2 regions of the Pseudaeromonas sharmana genome follow, and region 2 is predicted to be linked to the other one. Evidence: predicted binding sites of a transcription regulator. Region 2 holds the regulator's gene; the other holds the start of a gene.
What was found. The regulator NrdR, encoded in region 2, represses ribonucleotide reductase genes. The targets are predictions, from matches to a motif close to CACNNTATANNGTG.
Positions count from the first base shown of each region.

Region 1: a site for NrdR is predicted at 3,166-3,179, ahead of nrdA (class 1a ribonucleoside-diphosphate reductase subunit alpha). Genes of this name have one in related genera too.

Region 1 covers NZ_JBHSAF010000014.1:1,071,808-1,078,399, reverse strand. The annotation lists gene nrdB (class Ia ribonucleoside-diphosphate reductase subunit beta) at 1-671, opposite strand, end outside; gene nrdA (class 1a ribonucleoside-diphosphate reductase subunit alpha) at 758-3,028, opposite strand; gene ACFOSS_RS14665 (HAD family hydrolase) at 3,378-4,043, opposite strand; gene ubiG (bifunctional 2-polyprenyl-6-hydroxyphenol methylase/3-demethylubiquinol 3-O-methyltransferase UbiG) at 4,047-4,748, opposite strand; gene gyrA (DNA topoisomerase (ATP-hydrolyzing) subunit A) at 4,911-6,592, shown strand, end outside.
Region 2 covers NZ_JBHSAF010000001.1:9,939-16,530, forward strand. The annotation lists gene accC (acetyl-CoA carboxylase biotin carboxylase subunit) at 1-772, opposite strand, end outside; gene accB (acetyl-CoA carboxylase biotin carboxyl carrier protein) at 786-1,226, opposite strand; gene aroQ (type II 3-dehydroquinate dehydratase) at 1,255-1,710, opposite strand; gene glyA (serine hydroxymethyltransferase) at 2,029-3,282, shown strand; gene nrdR (transcriptional regulator NrdR) at 3,424-3,873, shown strand; gene ribD (bifunctional diaminohydroxyphosphoribosylaminopyrimidine deaminase/5-amino-6-(5-phosphoribosylamino)uracil reductase RibD) at 3,876-5,000, shown strand; gene ACFOSS_RS00075 (riboflavin synthase) at 5,002-5,664, shown strand; gene ribBA (bifunctional 3,4-dihydroxy-2-butanone-4-phosphate synthase/GTP cyclohydrolase II) at 5,687-6,592, shown strand, end outside.

The DNA of each region.
Region 1 (6,592 bases), on a different contig from region 2:
AGCTCCCGTTCGGCAAAGGCAAACGAGCAGGCGAAGCTGACGTAGAAGCGGATGGCTTCCAGCGCGTTAACACTCATCAGGCACAGATACAGCTGACGCTTCAGCGCGCGCAGGGTGACACTGACGCGCTCGCCGTTGAGCAGGTGGTCACCCTCACCAAATTGTTGCCACAGCTGGGTCAGACGGATCAACTCGTCGTAGTAGTGGGCGATGTCCGCAGCCCGGCGCAGGATCTGATCGTTGACCACAATGTCGTCGAACACCTGGGAGGGATCGGCGGCGATGTTGCGGATGATGTGAGTGTAAGAGCGCGAGTGAATCGTCTCGGAGAAGGCCCAGGTCTCGATCCAGGTCTCCAGCTCCGGCAGCGAGACCAGCGGCAGCAGGGCGACGTTTGGGCTGCGGCCCTGAATCGAATCCAGCAGCGTCTGGTACTTGAGATTCGACAGGAAGATGTGCTGTTCGTGGGCCGGCAGCGCCTGGTAGTCGATGCGATCGCGCGATACGTCTACCTCTTCCGGGCGCCAGAAGAAGGAGAGCTGCTTTTCGATCAGGCGCTCGAAGATTTCGTGCTTTTGCTGGTCATAGCGGGCGACGTTCACCGGTTGGCCGAAGAACATCGGTTCCAGCAGGGCGTTGTTAGGGTGTTTGCTAAAAGTGCTGTAAGCCATCGGGTGTTATCCTGTGCCACGCCAAGCAGGACGCCGAAGCGTCCTGTGGTGTTGATTACTGGGTCATGAGCCTTTACGGGCCGTTATCAAATTTTGCAGGCGCCACCGGCGCAGCCATCGTCCTGGGTCAGTTGCGCATCATCGGCACCATCACGGGTGTTGTGATAGTACAGCGTCTTGACGCCCAGCTTATAGGCGGTCAGCAGGTCCTTGAGCAGCTGCTTCATCGGCACCTTACCACCGTCGAAACGCGACGGATCGTAATTGGTGTTGGCCGAGATCGACTGATCGACGAATTTCTGCATCACACCGACCAGCTGCAGGTAGCCCTCGTTCGACGGCTGGTTCCAGAGCAATTCGTATTGCTGCTGCAGCGTATCGTAATCCGGTACCACCTGGCGCAGGATGCCGTCCTTGGAGGCCTTGACGCTGATCAGGCCGCGTGGCGGCTCGATGCCATTGGTGGCATTGGCGATCTGGCTTGAGGTCTCCGACGGCATCAGCGCGGTCAGGGTGCTGTTGCGCAGCCCGTGCTGACGGATCTCGGCACGCAGTCCTTCCCAATCCAGTTGCAGCGGCTCGGCACAAACCTCGTCCAGATCGCGCTTGTAGGTATCGATCGGCAGCTTGCCCTGGGCGTAGGTGGTTTCGGCAAACTTGGGGCAGGGGCCCAGCTCTTTGGCCAACGCCACCGAGGCTTTGAGCAGATAGTACTGGATCGCCTCGAAGGTTCTGTGGGTCAGACCCAGCGCCGAACCATCGGAGTAACGGGCGCCGTGCTTGGCGAGATAGTAGGCGTAGTTGATGACACCAATCCCCAGCGGTCGCCGCCACATGGCGCCATTTTTTCCGGCCGGCACCGGGTAGTCCTGGTAGTCCAGCAGGGCGTCGAGTGCGCGCACTGCCAGATCGGCCAAGGGTTCGAGCTCATCGAGGGAGTTCAGTGCGCCGAGGTTGAAGGCCGACAGGGTACATAGCGCAATCTCGCCATTATCGTCACGCAGATCGTTCAGTGGTTTGGTCGGCAGCGCGATCTCCATGCACAGATTGCTCTGCCGTACCGGGGCCTGTGCCGGATCGAACGGGCTGTGCGTGTTGCAATGGTCGACGTTCTGGATATAGATACGCCCGGTACCGGCACGCTCCTGCATCAGCAGTGAGAACAGGTCGACGGCCTTGATCTGCTTCTTGCGCACTGCCGGGTCGGCTTCGTATTGCAGATACAGGCGCTCAAACTCGGCCTGATCGGCGAAGAACGCATCATACAGGCCCGGCGCAGCGGATGGGCTAAACAGCGTAATGTAGCCGCCCTGAATCAGGCGCTGGTACATCAGCTTGTTGATCTGCACACCATAGTCCATGTGTCGGACACGGTTATCCTCGACTCCGCGGTTGTTCTTCAGCACCAGCAGCGATTCGACCTCAAGATGCCACAACGGATAGAACACGGTGGCGGCACCACCCCGCACACCGCCTTGCGAGCAGCACTTCACGGCGGTCTGGAAATATTTGTAGAACGGAATACAACCGGTGTGGAATGCTTCGCCGCCGCGGATTTCCGAGCCGAGGGCGCGGATACGGCCGGCGTTGATGCCGATGCCGGCGCGCTGCGATACATAACGCACCACGGCTGAGGCCGTGGCATTGATCGAGTCCAGGCTATCGTCACACTCGATCAGCACGCAGGAGCTGAACTGACGCGTCGGGGTGCGCACGCCGGACATGATCGGCGTCGGCAGCGAGATTTTGAAGGTCGAGCAGGCATCATAGAAGCGCTTGACGTAGTCCAGACGACTGGCGCGCGGATAGCGCGAAAACAGACAAGCCGCGACCAGCATATAGAGGAACTGCGGGCTTTCGTAGATCTCGCCGCTGACCCGGTTCTGCACCAGATATTTGCCTTCGAGTTGCTTGACCGCCGCATAGGCGAACAGCATGTCACGCTCGTGGCGCAGGTAGCCATCGAGTTCGTTGAATTCGGCTGCGCTGTAGTCGGCCAGCAGGTGGGCATCATAGCGGCCGTCGGCAACCAGGCGTTGGACATGCTGATACAGCGATGGCGGCGTAAATTCGCCATAGGCCTTCTTGCGCAGGTGGAACATCGCCAGACGGGCGGCCAGATACTGGTAGTCCGGCGCATCGGTACTGATCAGATCGGCCGCGGCGCGGATCAGGGTTTCGTGGATGTCTGCCGTTTTGATACCCGCATAAAATTGCAGGTGGGCACGCAGCTCGACCTGTGAGACCGAAACATTCTGCAAGCCTTCAGCGGCCCAGGTGACTACCCGGTGGATCTTTTCCAGATCCAGAGATTCGGTGCGGCCGTCGCGTTTGGTGACCTGTAGCGTGGTGTTCATACCCGTCCTTGATTCCTTGTTCTGGCGATGGTCTGAGCCATCGTGATTGCGCGCGCCATGGCGCGGACCAACCGGCCGAAGACCCCGACTCCCGAAGGAGTTGTGACAGCAAGAACTGAAGAACGGGGTGGCCAAAACACAACATATAGTGTTTATGTGTATTCGAGGCACAAGATAACGGTCGTTGCCGACTGCATCAAGAGGGTGGCTCGGGGGACGACTTGTGGATAAATCTTTACAGCTCAGTCACCACGGGCGCTGGCAGCGGATTTTAAAAATATATTTTTTTTTCATCTTTAACATCGGGCTCACATTCCCCGGCACAAGCATTGAGCAATCGTTCAAAATTTCAGAGCTGTGACCACCATGCGTGCAGGCTGCTGACGTCGGCAAACTGCAAATCGGCCCCCCAGTGCGCACTGTTCTCGAGCGGGTCAAGGTATCCCCATCCGGCGATGGCCGTCTGCATGCCGGCTGCGCGCCCGGCTTCAATGTCGCGGATATGGTCCCCGACATACAGACAGGCTGTGGGCTCGACGCCCAATTGCGCGCAGGCGTACAACAGCGGCGCCGGGTGCGGTTTGCGCTGCGGCAGTGTATCGGCACTGACGATGACGCCGCAGTGCGGTAATTCATCGACCTGGGCCATCAGCGGTTCAGTCAGAAACGCCGGTTTGTTGGTGACAATTCCCCAGGGAATGGCGGCCTGGTTCAGGCTGGCGATGAACTCCACCATGCCTGGGTAAGGGCGGGTACCTTCGTACAGGTGGGCGGCATAGTAGTCCAGCAATGCCTGACGCAGCTCCGGGGTATCCATCTGTGCCAGCTGTTCCTCGCCGAAGCCGGCCTTGAGCAGACCGAGGGCGCCATCGGAGGCGATGCGGCGGATCACCGCGTCTGGCAGGCGTGGCATGGCATGCGTATCGAGCACATGGTTGACGGCGGCGCCCAGATCCGGCGCCGTGTCCAGCAAGGTGCCATCCAGATCGAATAAAACGGCAGCAAAATGGGGCATGGCTCAGGCCTCTGGACGCTGACAGTGCAGCATGTAATTGACACCCACATCGGCTGACAGTCGGAAAGTGCCGCTCAGCGGGTTATAGACCACCCCTTTCATCTGGCACAGTCGCAAACCGGCGCATTCGGCATAGCGGCTCAGCTCGGCAGGCTGAATGAACTTGTCATGCTGGTGGGTGCCTTTGGGCACCATCTGTAGCAGATATTCAGCCCCGGCGATCATCAAGAGCCAGGATTTGGCGGTGCGGTTGATGGTTGAAAAAAACAGCTGGCCACCGGGGCGCACCAACCGGGCGCAGGCGGCGACCACAGAGGCCGGATCCGGTACATGCTCCAGCATTTCCATACAGGTGACGACATCGAAGTGTCCCGGCAGTTCCTCGGCCAGCGCCTCGACTGTCAGTTGCCGGTAGGTCAGTTCGACACCGCTCTCCAGCGCGTGCAGCCGAGCGACCTGCAGTGGCTCTTTGCCCATGTCGAGGCCGGTGACGCTGGCGCCGCGCACAGCCATCGATTCGGCCAGAATGCCGCCACCACAGCCGACATCCAGCACACGTTTGTTCGCCAAGCCTTGGCTCAGGGTGTCAATCCACTGCAGACGCAGCGGATTCAATTGATGCAAAGGCTTGAATTCGCCCTGCGGATCCCACCAGCGACTGGCAAGGGCTTCGAACTTGGCTATTTCCTGATGGTCGACATTCATCTGCTGGTGATCCTGTTAATGGTTGCTGCTGCGACTCGGCATTATAACCAAGCGTTCAGGCTGTGACAGCCACCCGCTCTGGAGGCTGGGGAATTGGCCATTTGCGTGCTAGAATGCCGCCCTTATGCTTTCAAGTCGATTGAAGTAGGGATCTAGGGTTATATGAGTGAGCTGGCCAGAGAGATCACGCCAATCAACATCGAAGAAGAGTTGAAGAGCTCCTACCTCGATTACGCCATGAGTGTAATCGTCGGTCGGGCCCTTCCGGATGTGCGTGATGGTTTGAAGCCTGTACACCGTCGAGTCCTGTTCGCGATGAACGAACTGGGCAACGACTGGAACAAGCCTTATAAAAAATCGGCCCGTGTGGTCGGCGACGTTATCGGTAAATATCACCCCCATGGTGACAGTGCTGTCTATGACACCATAGTGCGGATGGCGCAGAACTTCTCGATGCGCTACATGCTGGTCGACGGCCAGGGTAACTTTGGTTCGGTCGACGGCGACTCCGCTGCGGCAATGCGTTATACCGAAATCCGCATGAACAAGATCGCCCATGAACTGCTGGCCGATCTGGACAAGGAAACGGTTGACTGGGTACCGAACTACGATGGTACCGAACAGATTCCGGCAGTCATGCCGACCAAGATACCGAACCTGCTGGTCAATGGATCTTCTGGTATTGCTGTCGGTATGGCGACCAATATTCCGCCGCACAACCTCACCGAGGTGGTCGATGCCTGTCTGGGGCTGATCGACAACAGTGCCCTGACGGTGGATGAGTTGATGCAATATGTGCCGGGTCCGGATTTCCCTACCGGCGGCATCATCAACGGCCGCTCTGGCATCATCGATGCCTATCGCACCGGTCGCGGCAAGATTTATGTGCGTGCCAGAACGCACATCGAGACCGACGACAAGAACGGTAAAGAGAGCATCATTGTCACCGAGTTACCCTACACGGTGAACAAGGCGCGTCTGATTGAAAAGATTGCCGAGCTGGTCAAGGACAAAAAGGTTGAAGGCATCACGGCGCTGCGTGACGAATCCGACAAGGACGGCATGCGCGTGGTCATCGAGCTGCGCCGTGGCGAAGTCTCCGAGGTGGTGCTGAATAACCTGTATGCCCATACCCAGATGCAGAACGTGTTCGGTATGAACATGGTTGCCCTGGTGAATGGCCAGCCGAAGACGCTGAATCTCAAGGAGATTCTGGCGGCCTTTATCGATCACCGCCGTGAAGTGGTGACTCGTCGTACCGTATTCGAACTGCGCAAGGCGCGCGATCGTGCGCATATCTTGGAAGGTCTGGCGATTGCGCTGGCCAATATTGACCCCATCATCGAGCTGATTCGTCACTCGCCGAGTCCGGCGGAAGCCAAGGCGGCGTTGATCGCCAAGCCATGGGATCTGGGCAATGTGGCGGCGATGCTGGAGCGTGCTGGCGATAATGCGGCGCGACCGGAGTGGTTGGAGCCAGAGTACGGCATTCGTGAAGGTCAGTACTTCCTGACCGAACAACAGGCGCAAGCGATCCTGGATCTGCGTCTGCAAAAGCTGACTGGGCTTGAGCACGAAAAGATCCTGGAAGAGTATCAGGATCTGCTGAACCAGATCGCCGAGCTGCTGCGTATCCTCAATAGCCCGGCTCGCCTGATGGAGGTCATCCGCGAGGAGCTGGAGTACGTCAAGGCGCAATTCGGTGATAACCGTCGTACTGAAATCCAGGCGGCGAGCATCGAAATCAACATGGAAGATTTGATCACGCCAGAAGATGTCGTGGTCACGCTCTCCCATGAGGGCTACGTCAAGTACCAGCCGCTGTCGGATTATGAGGCTCAGCG
Region 2 (6,592 bases):
CGCCGATGAACTTGCGCATCTCTTCGGTGATGCCCGGAGCCGGCGCCTCTTCTACCACCTTCTGGTGGCGACGCTGCATCGAGCAGTCGCGTTCGCCCAGATACAGGGCATTGCCCTGGCCGTCGGCCAGTACCTGGATCTCGATGTGGCGCGGGTTCTCCAGGTACTTCTCCATGTAGACCATGTCGTTGTTGAAGAACTGGCCCGCTTCGGACTTGGTCAACGCGATGGCGTTCACCAGCTCGGCTTCGGCACGCACCACACGCATACCGCGACCACCGCCGCCACCGGCGGCCTTGATGATCACCGGATAGCCGATGCGCTTGGCGATGGCGGCATTTTCCTTGGCATCATCGCCAATGGGACCACCTGAGCCCGGCACGCAGGGCACACCGGCCTTCTTCATCGCATTGATGGCCGAGACCTTGTCTCCCATCAGGCGAATGGTATCGGCTCTGGGGCCGACGAAGATAAAGCCGGATTTTTCCACCTGTTCGGCGAAATCGGCGTTTTCGGAGAGGAAACCGTAACCCGGGTGGATCGCCACGGCACCGGTCACTTCGGCGGCGGCAATCAGCGACGGCACATTCAGGTAAGACTCCTTGGCCGACGGCTTGCCGATACAGATGGTCTCGTCGGCCAGCTTGACGTGCTTGAGATCGCGGTCCGCGGTTGAGTGAACCGCCACCGTCTTGATACCCAGCTCCTTGCAGGCACGCAGGATACGCAGCGCAATCTCACCGCGGTTGGCGATGACTACTTTGTCCAACATGGTCAGACACCCCTTATTCGATGATGAACAGCGGCTGATCGAACTCGACGGTTTCGCCGTTGTTGACGAGGATGCTCTTGATGACGCCGGCCTTGTCAGACTGGATCTGGTTCATCATCTTCATCGCTTCGACGATGCACAATGCATCACCGACCTTGACCTGGCTGCCTTCCTCGATGAAAGGACCGGCATCCGGGCTGGCGGAGCGGTAGAAGGTACCGACCATCGGAGAACGCACGACATGACCGCTCAGGGCCGGAGCTGCGGCAGCAGCAGGCGCGGCGGCAGGCGCCGCAGCCGGTGCCATCGCTACTTGCGGCGCGGCATAGGCAACCGGAGCCGCCACGACACCACGACTGATTCGGACCGATTCTTCACCTTCGGTGATTTCCAGTTCGGCGATGCCGGACTCTTCAACCAGTTCAATCAGCTTCTTGATTTTACGGATATCCATTTGCATTCTCTGTCAACTTCTCTAGCTGTTAGTTGGAAGACCGGCGCAGGGTGCGCACGGCCGCTAGTAAAGCAAATTCATAGCCATCGGCTCCGAGGCCGCAGATCACTCCCTTGGCCACATCGGACAGGTAAGAGTGATGGCGGAACGGCTCACGGGCGTGGACATTGGAGAGGTGGATCTCGATAAACGGGATGGCCACCCCCAGCAAGGCATCACGCAGTGCCACGCTGGTATGGGTAAAGGCCGCCGGATTAATCAGGATAAAATCGACCTGACCCATCGCCTGGTGGATGGTGTCCAGCAGCGTAGCTTCGGCATTCGACTGGCAATGGAGCAACTCCACGTCCAGCTCTGCCGCGCGTTGTTGCAAGCGGGCAACAATGTCGTCGAGGGTATCGGCACCATAGATAGCCGGCTCGCGTTTCCCCAGCAGATTCAGGTTGGGGCCATTCAGCAGCAGGATACGTTTTTTTGCGGCCATCGTGCAGTTATCCTCGGCAATCATGCGGCGATCTTACCAAAAACTGGGATTAAATCACCTGTTGTCCATTTTTTAGGCTTTGAGTTGCCTGCCAGCAAGCGAAACTTCGCAATTATAGTGATTTCGTGAAAATTGGCAGCACTTTACTGGTCTAATCACTACAAGAAGACCCTTGGAGCTCGAATTTGGTTCCCTAACGAATGGCAGAGTGGACGTTTTTAGCGCAATTGTTGCCATCCTGTGCTATTCAGTCGCCGGTCAGCAAGGTAGAATGTGACCAACCCCCCAATATCATTACGCTAGAGTCAGGAGAAAGGGATGCTGAAGCGTGACATGAACATTGCCGATTACGATGCCGAGCTGTGGGCGGCGATCACCGATGAAACCGTGCGTCAGGAAGAGCACATCGAACTGATTGCCTCCGAAAACTACACCAGCCCACGCGTAATGCAGGCCCAGGGTTCACAGCTGACCAACAAGTATGCCGAAGGCTATCCAGGCAAGCGCTACTACGGCGGTTGCGAATACGTCGACATCGTCGAGTCGCTAGCTATCGAACGCGCAAAGCAGCTCTTTGGTGCGACCTACGCAAACGTTCAACCGCACTCCGGCTCACAAGCCAACAGCGCCGTGTATATGGCTCTGCTGCAACCGGGCGATAAAGTGTTGGGTATGAACCTGGCCCACGGTGGTCACCTGACTCACGGCTCTCCGGTCAACTTCTCCGGCAAGCTGTATGACATCATTCCTTACGGTATCGACGAGACGGGCAAGATCGACTACGTCGAGCTGGAACGTCTGGCGCTGGAACACAAGCCGAAGATGATCATCGGTGGTTTCTCGGCCTACTCTGGCATCGTTGATTGGGCCAAACTGCGTGAAATCGCCGACAAGATCGGGGCTTACCTGTTCGTCGACATGGCTCACGTTGCCGGTCTGGTTGCGGCGGGTGTCTACCCGACCCCGGTTCCACATGCCCACGTCGTCACCTCTACCACTCACAAGACGCTGGCTGGTCCGCGCGGTGGTCTGATCCTCTCTGCCGAAAACGACGAAGAGCTGTACAAGAAGCTCAATTCTGCCGTCTTCCCGGGTGGTCAGGGTGGTCCGCTGATGCACGTTATCGCCGGCAAGGCTGTTGCGTTCAAAGAAGCGATGGAGCCGGAGTTCAAGGCGCTGCAGCAGCAGGTCGTCAAGAACGCCAAGGCGATGGTCGAGGTGATCAAGTCTCGCGGTTACAAGATCGTCTCCGGTGGTACCGATAACCACCTGTTCCTGATCGACCTGACCGACAAGGAACTGACCGGTAAGGATGCCGATGCCGCACTGGGCAAAGCCAACATCACGGTCAACAAGAACTCGGTACCAAACGATCCGCGCTCTCCGTTCGTGACCTCCGGTATCCGTATCGGTTCGCCGGCGATCAGCCGTCGTGGTTTCAAGGAAGGCGAAGCCCGTGAACTGGCTGGCTGGATCTGTGACGTGCTGGATAACGCCGCGGATGAGAAGGTGCTGGCGGATACGCGTGAGAAGGTACTGGATATCTGTCGCCGTTTCCCTGTCTACGCCTGAGTCTGATTGTCGTGATATCGAAGAGCCGCTGATGCGGCTCTTTGCTTTTCTGCTGTGGCCAGTGCACCGGAGTGGGTTCAACCGGTTAGGGTGGCTCTGTTACACTGCAGTATCTGATTGACGGCGAGGAGTCCGCAGCCCATGCATTGTCCCTTCTGTAATGCCGATGATACCAAGGTGATTGATTCGCGTCTGGTGGCCGAGGGGCATCAGGTGCGTCGTCGCCGCGAGTGTGTCGAATGTCATGAACGTTTTACCACGTTCGAAAGTGCTGAGCTGGTGATGCCGCGGGTGATCAAGAGCAATGGCAGCCGCGAACCCTTCAATGAGGACAAGCTCAGGGGCGGAATCCAGCGGGCGCTGGAAAAGCGGCCGGTCAGCATGGAGTCGGTGGAGGAGAGTCTGAACCGCATTGAATCGCGCTTGCGCGCTACCGGTGAACGTGAGGTGGATGCCAAGCTGATCGGTAATCTGGTGATGGAGGAGCTCAAGATCCTCGACAAGGTCGCCTATATCCGGTTTGCCTCTGTCTACCGTAGTTTTGAGGACATTCGTGAATTCGGCGAAGAGATTGCCAAGCTGGAGAGGTAAGTATGTCACAACGGGATCGCGACTGGATGCAGCGGGCCTTGATGCTGGCTGCGCACGGTATCTACACCACCCATCCCAATCCGAATGTGGGGTGCGTGCTGGTCGATGCCGATGGCGTGGTGGTGGGTGAGGGCTGGCATCACAAGGCTGGCGAGCCCCATGCCGAAGTCCATGCGCTGCGCCAGGCCGGGCTCAACGCGCGCGGTGCCACGGCCTATGTGACACTGGAACCCTGTTCACATTTTGGGCGTACGCCGCCCTGTGCACTGGCTCTGATTGAGGCAGGTGTGAAACGAGTTGTGGTGGCGATGCAGGATCCCAATCCGTTGGTGGCGGGACGAGGCCTGCAGATGCTGCAGCAGGCCGGGATCGCGGTCTGCTGCGGCGTGATGCAGGCTGAGGCCGAGGCCATCAATCTCGGTTTTCTCAAGCGGATGCGTACCGGATTGCCCTATGTCCGCTTGAAGCTGGCAGCATCGCTGGATGGGCGCACCGCGCTGGCCAACGGCCAGAGCCAGTGGATCACCGGCCCCGCAGCGCGACGTGATGTCCAAGCCTGGCGGGCGCGTAGCAGCGTTATATTGTCCGGTGCCGATACGGTGCTCAGCGATAATCCCTCGCTGAACGTGCGTTGGGATGAACTGCCCGCAGAGGTACAGTCTGTCTATCCATACCAGGCGTTGCGCCAGCCGTTGCGCGTCTTGGTGGATGGCCGAGGCCGGATCCCGGCCTCGGCAAAATTGTTCTCGCTGCCGGGGGAGGTCTTGGTGGCCCGGCAACAGGCTGTGGCGGCCTGGCCACAGGCATTGACCGAGTGGATTGGGCCGACGGCCGACAATGGCAAACTGGATCTGCAAGCCTTGATGCAGGAGTTGGGGCGTCGAGGCTGCAATGAGGTTTGGGTCGAAGCCGGGCGTCAATTGGCCGGGGCGCTATTACAGGCCGGCTTGGTAGATGAATTGTTGCTTTATCTGGCTCCCAAGGTGCTGGGGGACTCGGCGCTGGGCTTGTTGCACATTGCTGAATTGGATTCTTTGGCGCAAGCCCCGCAGTTGATCTGGCACGATGTGCAGCAGATCGGTGATGACCTGCGATTGACGCTGCGTCCGGCAGTGAAGGAGAAGTAAGATGTTTACCGGAATCATCGAGGCAGTTGGCGAGATTGTCAGCATGCAGAGCAAGGGGGCGGATGTGTCGTTGCGCGTTCGCAGCGGTACACTCGATCTGGCGGACGTCAAGTTGGGTGACTCCATCGCCACCAATGGTGTCTGTCTGACCGTGGTCGCGTTGCCGGGGGATGGTTATGTAGCCGATGTGTCGGCAGAGACCATAGCGCGCACCGGCTTTGCCCACTACCGGAAAGGTCAGCGCGTCAATCTTGAAAAGGCTCTGCAACCGAGCAGCCGGCTTGGCGGACATCTGGTATCCGGGCACGTCGACGGTGTTGGTGAAGTGGTGGCGGTCTCACCGCTCGGGCGGGCCATGGAGTACTGGATTGCGGCACCAGGCGAACTTGCCCGTTATATTGCAGAGAAAGGCTCCATTACCGTCGATGGAATCAGCCTGACGGTAAACAGTGTCGAGGGGGCGCGTTTTCGCCTGACAATCGTCCCGCATACCTCACAGCAGACCACGGTGGCTGAGTGGAAAGTCGGGACGCGTGTCAATCTGGAGGTGGATGTCATCGCGCGTTATCTGGAACGTCTGGTCTTGGGTGACAAGGCGGCAGAGCCGCAAACCCAAAGCGGTGTGACGTTGGCGATGTTGGCAGAACAGGGTTTCATGCGTTGAGTAACGCTAAGGATGAATCGAAATGGCATTAAGCACTACCGCGGAAATCATTGAGGAATTTCGTCAAGGCCGCATGGTCATCCTGATGGATGACGAAGATCGGGAAAATGAAGGCGATCTGATTATGGCCGCCAGCATGGTGCGTCCTGAGGATATTAACTTCATGGCGCGTTATGGTCGCGGGCTTATCTGCCTGACGTTGACGCGCGAGCGTTGTCAGCGTTTGAGTCTGCCGCTTATGGTGGGCAACAATGGCGCTCAGTTCTCGACCAACTTTACGGTTAGCATCGAGGCCGCGGAAGGGGTCAGTACCGGCATCTCGGCAGCAGATCGCGCGCGCACTGTGCTTGCGGCGGTGGCGCCGGAGGCTAAAGCCAGTGATCTGGTACAACCGGGGCATATTTTCCCGTTGATGGCGCAACCCGGCGGGGTGCTGACCCGTGCCGGTCACACCGAGGCCGGTTGTGATCTGGCGCGGTTGGCCGGGCTGGAGCCGGCGGCGGTCATCGTCGAGATCCTCAATGAGGACGGTACCATGGCGCGGCGTCCGGATTTGGAAAAGTTTGCCGCCGAGCATGGTATCAAGTTGGGGACCATTGCCGATCTGATTGAGTACCGCAATCAACACGAGACGACGGTGGTCGAAGTGGCTCGGGCGATGTTACCGACCGAACACGGCGAGTTTGAGCTGGTGACCTTCCGTGACACCATCGATAACCAGTTGCACTTTGCATTGTGCAAAGGTGCGGTCAGCAGTCAGGACGCGCCGCTGGTGCGAGTACATCTCCATGATTTCTTCCGTGATGTATTGCTCAGCGATCGGCTGGCAGCGCGTAGCTGGCCAATTCCCAAGGCGATGGCCAAGATCGCCCAGGAAGGCGGTGTGCTCGTCGTGCTGGGACATGACGGTGGACAGCAGGAGCTGCTG